2 regions of the Streptomyces sp. NPDC001890 genome follow, and region 1 is predicted to be linked to the other one. Evidence: riboswitches for the same ligand, from Rfam matches in the RefSeq annotation. Region 1 holds a riboswitch; the other holds the start of a gene.
What was found. A riboswitch is a leader RNA that binds a small molecule or an ion and turns the genes downstream of it on or off. The one in region 1 is predicted to bind cobalamin.

Region 2: it holds a riboswitch for cobalamin, as region 1 does, so the genes downstream of both, ACFYY1_RS03020 (prenyltransferase/squalene oxidase repeat-containing protein) here and ACFYY1_RS23120 (ABC transporter substrate-binding protein) in region 1, are expected to answer to the same signal.

What each region holds. Positions count from the first base shown of each region.
Region 1 covers NZ_JBIATE010000009.1:150,468-153,621, forward strand. The annotation lists gene ACFYY1_RS23115 (FecCD family ABC transporter permease) at 1-694, opposite strand, end outside; gene ACFYY1_RS23120 (ABC transporter substrate-binding protein) at 691-1,731, opposite strand; cobalamin riboswitch at 1,794-1,982, opposite strand; gene ACFYY1_RS23125 (beta-ketoacyl-[acyl-carrier-protein] synthase family protein) at 2,095-3,154, opposite strand, start outside.
Region 2 covers NZ_JBIATE010000001.1:694,087-697,240, forward strand. The annotation lists gene ACFYY1_RS03015 (SCO2322 family protein) at 1-159, opposite strand, end outside; gene ACFYY1_RS03020 (prenyltransferase/squalene oxidase repeat-containing protein) at 156-1,430, opposite strand; cobalamin riboswitch at 1,540-1,675, opposite strand; gene ACFYY1_RS03025 (MBL fold metallo-hydrolase) at 1,870-2,910, opposite strand.

The DNA.
Region 1 (3,154 bases):
GAACGGCGGCGCAGACCCACACATCGCTCCAGCCGACCCCGCTGAGCGAGCCGAGCAGCCAGAACAGCACCCCGCGGGTCTGCTCGGCGTCGGCGGCGGTCATCACGACGAAGGAGGTGAGCGCGGAGAACAGCTGCATGGCCGCGACACCGGAGAGCACCACCCGGTCGGTCGTGCCGCCCAGGGTGTGGCTGAGCAGCAGCACGAGGGCGAACGAGCCGAGCGCCCCGACGAACGCACCGGTCGAGATCGACACCGCTCCCCCGCCGACACCGAGGACGACGACCACGACCGCCCCGGTGGACGCGCCGGAGGAGACCCCGAGGACGAACGGGTCGGCGAGCGGGTTGCGGAGCAGCGACTGCATGACGGTGCCGCAGACCGCGAGCCCGGCGCCGCACACCGCGGCCAGCAGGGTGCGCGGCATGCGCAGGTTCCAGATGATGCCGTCCCGGATCGGGGAGAGCTGTGACCGCCCCCAGCCGAGGTGCGCGGCGACCGCGGACCAGACGTCGGCCACCGAGACGCGGGCGGGGCCGATGGTGACGGCGACCGCGACGGAGCCCAAGAGCAGCGCGATGCCGCCGGCCCACAGGGCCCCGCCGCGCAGCCGCCGTACGCCCGTCGTGGTGCGCGCCGACGCGGTGGGGGCCGTCGGCACGGCCACCGCCGTGCCGGGTCCGGTCCGCGTCATCCCGCGAGCCCGAACCGGCGCAGCCCGGCGGCGACGTGTTCGACGCCCTCGACCGTCCGGATGGACGGGTTCATGGCCTGGCCGCTCAGCAGGACGTACCGCTTGTGCCTGACCGCGTCCATGTTCTTGGTGACGGGGTCGGACTCCAGGAACTCGATCTTCTTCGCGGCGCTCTCGGCGGTCTGGGCCCTGCGGGTCAGGTCGCCGATGACCAGGACGTCGGGGTTGCGGTCGGCGACGGTCTCCCAGTTGATCTGGGGCCATTCCTCGTGGGTGTCGTCGAAGACGTTCTTCGCTCCGAGCGCTTCGGTGATGACTCCGGGTGCTCCGCAGCAGCCGGCCAGGTACGGGGCCTTGGAGTCGGAGAACCAGTACAGGAGGGTGGCGCCGGAGGCGTCGATGCCCTCGGTCGCCTTCTTCACCCGGTCCCGCAGCCGCGCCACGAGCGCGTCGCCGCGCTCCGGTACGCCGAACACCCGGGCCAGGTCGTGCACTTCGCCGTAGACGCTCTCCATGGTGAGCGGCGCGGTACGGGCTCCGTCGCCGCCGCCGCTGTTGTCCTTGCCGGTGCAGTCGGCGGGCGAGACATAGGTGGGGACGCCGAGCGATTCGAACTGTTCACGGGGGGCGACGCCGCCCTTGGCGAGGGTCGACGCGAACGAGGCGCTGACGAAGTCGGGTTCCTGGTCGAGGACCTTCTCCGAGGACGGCCGGTTGTCCGAGATCCTGGGCACCTGGGCGTTGGCCTTCTCCAGGCCCTTCATCACCGGGTCGGTCCAGGTGGCGGTGGCGGCCATCCGGTCGGCGAGACCGAGGGAGAGCAGGATCTCGGTCGATCCCTGGTCCACCGGGACGGCGCGGCGCGGCGCGGCCTCGACGGTGACGGTGCGTCCACAGTTCTTCAGCGTCACCGGATATCCGTCCGCGGGGCCCGGTTTCGCGCCGGACCGACCGGCTCCGCCTCCACAGGCGGTCAGCAGGACGAGTCCCGCCGAGAACAGGGCGACGGTGCGGACGGGGCTGGCTATGGACGTCACGGAGTCCCTCTGCGTCTCTGGGCCCATGCGCGGAGCCCGTTGTACTGAGTCCCCCGGTCCGGAACCGGACCGAGGATGCCAGCAGGTCTTCGGACTCGGGTTCTTTCGGACGGGGCGCCTTCCCGGGCACCCGAGGGTGGTCCCAGTGGCCGTGGCCCCGCCCGTCCCCCTCACCGCTGCGCGTCAGTTCCGGATTCACACCGGATTCCCTGACCCCTACGTGGAGTTTGACTGGCCCCGGCAAGCTATCACGTGCCTCCGTGCGGTTCTCGGGCGGTTGTGCGGCTCACGGGCGGTGGTGGCCGGTGGTACGCCGGGCCGTTTTCCCGTCGCACCACCTGCCTGCTGCCTGCGGAACGGCCCTCAGGGACGCTGAAGGGCGAGGACCGCGTTGTGGCCGCCGAATCCGAAGGAATGGCTGACGGCGCGCCTGATGGGCCGCCGCAGAGGTTGCTTGGTGACGCAGTCGATGTCGAACTCGGGCGCCGGGGCATCCAGGTTGGCGATCGGAGGGACCACTCCGCGCTGGAGCGTGAGGACGGTCAGCCCGGCCTCGATCGCTCCGGCCGCCCCCATGCAGTGCCCCAGTACGCCCTTGGGTGCGGTGACGGGCGGCCGGTGCGGGTAGACCCGGGCGATGAGGGCGGCCTCGACGGCGTCGTTGACCGGGGTCGCCGTGCCGTGCGCGTTGACGTGCTCGACGTCCTCGGCCGCCCAGCCCGCGTCGCGCAGCGCGGCCTCCACCGCTGCCTGGGCGACCTTGCCGGAGGGGCGCGGGCTGATGGGGTGGTGGGCGTCGGTGGTGGCGCCGGTGCCGGCGAGCAGCGCCCGAGGGGCCGCGTCCCGGGCCCGCGCGTCGTCCGTCCGCTCCAGCACCATGACGGCCGCGCCCTCGCCCATGACCAGGCCGGCCCGGTCGGCCGCGAAGGGCCGGCACAGTCCGGCCGGGTCGCCGTCCCGCCGGGCCCCGGCCCCGGACCTGGCGAACGCGGCCATGGCCGCCGGGTAGACGATCGACTCGGTGGCTCCGGCGATCGCGATGTCGCACTGCCCGGTGACCAGCAGGTCGCGGGCGACGGACAGCGCGGTGGCGCCGGACGAGCAGGCGGTGCACGGCGCCATGCTGGGGCCGGTGGCCCGCAACTGGATCGCGATCTCGGCGGCGGGCATGTTCGGGATGGTGAGCAGGATGCCCGACGGCGAGGTGGCCCCGGCGCCGAGCCGGTCGAGCACGACGGCCTGCTCGGTCAGCGAGGCGGAACCGCCGCTGCTGGTGCCGACGACCACCGCGACGCGGCTGCCCTCCCACCGGGCCGGGTCGAGCCCGGCGTCGGCGACCGCCTCCCGGGCGGCGAGCACGGCGAGTTTCACGTACTTCCCCATGCGGAAGGACGCCCTGCCACCGATCGCGGCGTCCAGGTCG
Region 2 (3,154 bases), on a different contig from region 1:
CAGGGACGGGCCCTGGGTGGCGTACGTCCAGTCGGAGCCGGAGCTCTCCCAGAACGACCAGTACCGGTAGCCGGCCGCCTGGGCCGGTCCCGCGCCGAGCACGGCCAGGACGGCGCCCAGGGCCACCAGCAGCGCGGCGGCCCGTCCCGCGCGCCTCACGGCTGCCTGTTCTTCCGGCGACCGCTGATCAGGAAGAACGCGATCGCGGCGAGGACGAGGCCGATACCGATGTACCACCACACGCCCCCGATCACGTCGTCGCCGCTGTGGACCTGGTCCTTCTCCGTGGGCTCGTACCCGGTGTCGGCGGACGGGTCGGGCGTCACCACGGCGGCGGGCTCGGGGCCGGCCGCGTTCAGCCGGGCGACCAGGTCGACGCCGCCGAAGTCCCGGGCGTTGTCGCCGGTCGCGTGGGCGGCCAGGATCAGCTGGGCGTAGGCGGCGGGTCCGCTCTGGGCGGCCCAGTCCGCGGAGTTCTTCTTCAGCCAGGCGATGGCCCCGGCGGCCTTGTCCTGGTGGCCGGCCGCGGAGAGCGCGACGACCGCGTCCGCGGTGTTGCCGAAGTCGGGCTGCGGGGTGGTGTCGGTGGCACCGGGCATCGGCGCCTGGTTCAGGTGGCCGCTGCCGGCGAGGGCACCGGTGAGGTAGTGGGCGCCGTTCTGGGCGGCCTGCTCGGGCGTGAGGGGGGAACCGGTCCGGCAGGTCGGTGCCTTGCCCGCGGCGTTGTTGCCGACCGCCATCGCCTTGCCCATCGTGCCGAGCACGGCGGCCGCGGTGGCGTCCGCGTTGGCGGTGAGCCCGCCCTTCTTGTCGGCCTGGTACGCGAAGGCGCCGCCGTCCTTCCCGCCGCACGGGATCGCGAGCGCGAGCAGCGGATCGTAGGGGGTCTTGCCGCCGGGGGTCGTGATGTCCGCGAGCCGCTGCCCCTGCCGGGCGAGGGCGCCGATCACCAGGGAGGTGGAGTTGGCGTCGCTGGGCGCGCCCGCGGTGTAGCCCCAGCCGCCGTCCTCGTTCTGCACGGACTTCAGCCAGCGGACCGAGTTGTTCACGGTCTCGCGGTGCCCGCCCACCTCGACCAGCGCCTGGGCGGCGGCCGCGGTGGCGTTGGTGTCCCGCACGGTCTTCGCGTCGCACGGCTTGGAGACGTCGGGCCGGAACGCGGCGTAGGAGCCGTCGGCGCACTGCTGGGAGATCAGCCAGTCCACCGACTTCGTGGCCGGGGTGACCCCTTCGAGCCGCTGGGCGAGGAAGGCCATCGACTGCCGCCACACGCCGTCGTAGGTGGGGTCCGCCGTGCCGTACAGCCCCGAGGGCAGCGCGACGGACGGCGAGGGCGACGGGGACGGCGCTGCCACCGCGACCGGCGCAGCGGCCGCGCAGAGCACGGCGGCGGTGGCGGCGAGCGTTGCTGCGCTGCGACGTACGGTCATGGCGGGCGGGGCCTCTCCTGCGGGGTGAACCGGGCACAGGCACGCTCAGGCACCAGGCTCCGGCTCCGTATACCTCGACGGTGCCGACCACCGGGGGATCCGGTGGTCCGAGCCGGTCACGACCGCGGACAGGGCATTCCGACTCACCGCCTGCGAAGACGGTTCACGGCTGCGTGGTCAGTGCCGGATTCGCACCGGCTTCCCCCTGAACGGGCATGATGACGACCCGCACACTGTACCGGGCGGGTCCGGTCGGGGTCCGGGCCGGGAGGAGCGCCCCTGATCACACCGAGACGTACGTCACGCCGCTCCGCTCCGCACCGCGGGCCGCGCTCGCACCGCGAGGCACGCGAGGCACGCGAGGCACGCGAGGCACGCGAGGCACGCGGCCATCACACCGCAACGCACCCCACCCCTCACCGCCGCACCCCGCCCCTCCTCACACCGCGATGTACGCCACCGGACCGGTCCCCGGCACCGCCTCCGCGCGCCCGAGCTTCACCAGTCGCCGCAGATGCGCCTCCGCCTCCGAGACGGCGATGTTCCGGGAGCCGTGCGGGATCTGCTCCCAGGGCCGGTTCCACTCCATCCGCTCGGCCAGCTCCCACGGCGTCAGCGGCTGCGCCAGCAGCCCGAGCAGCCCGGTCAGCCGCTCCTCGTGATGCCCGAGGAGCTCCCGTACCCGCCCCGCCGCATTGGTGAAGGCGTACTGGTGGGCGGGCAGCACCTCGGCGGCACCGAGCCTGCCGATCCGTTCCAGCGAGTCGAGGTAGTCGCCGAGGGGGTCGGTGGCCGTGGCGTCGTCCGGGTCCTCGTACAGCCCGATGTGCGGACTGATTCCCGGCAGCAGGTGGTCCCCCGAGAAGAGCCGCCCCCGGCCCGGCAGATTGCCCGGGTGATCCTCTTCCAGGTGCAGGCACACATGCCCCGGCGTGTGCCCCGGCGTCCAGATCGCCCGCAGCCTGCGCCCCGCCAGATCGAGCAGCTCACCGGGGACGATCTCGCGGTCCGGGAGCGCGGCCCGCAGCCCCGGCAGCGTCCGCATCCGGCCCCCGCCGGCCGCGGCGGCCCGCAACGGCGCGAGATGCTCCTCGGGCGCACCGACCGCGGTGAGCTTGGCCGCGAGATATGTCAGCCACCTGCCGGGTTCGTTCTCCCGGGTGCGGCGCACGATCGCGGTGTCCGCCGCGTGCATGGCGATCCAGGCCCCGGAGGCCTCGCGCACCTGCCCGGAGAGCCCGTGGTGGTCGGGGTGGTGGTGGGTGATGACCACCCCGTGGATGTCGGCCATCTCCGTACCGACGGCGGCGAGTCCGGCGACGAGCGTGTCCCAGGCCTCGGGATCGTCCCAGCCGGTGTCGATCAGAACCGGTCCCCGATCGGTGTCCAGGACGTGTACGAGGGTGTGGCCGAGCGGATTGTCCGGGATGGGCACCTTGATGCTGTGCACGCCCCCGCCGTGGTCGGTCACCTGCGCCATGAGGTCCCCATCTCTCTCGACGACGTGCGGCTGCGCTCCGTCGCGCCCGCATGTGGGTGCGTCGCGCCCACTGTAACGAGAACTTGTTCCAGTAGTAGCCCCGGTCGACCATCTGGTTCGGGGTGCTGTCGCGGACGTGGACTCCTGGAACTGGAACTGGTATCAGTTCTGACACAGAGTCAGATCCTGAATCGGATGCCGGGTCGGATGCCGATCCGGACCGGACGTCGATTCGGGCAACGCA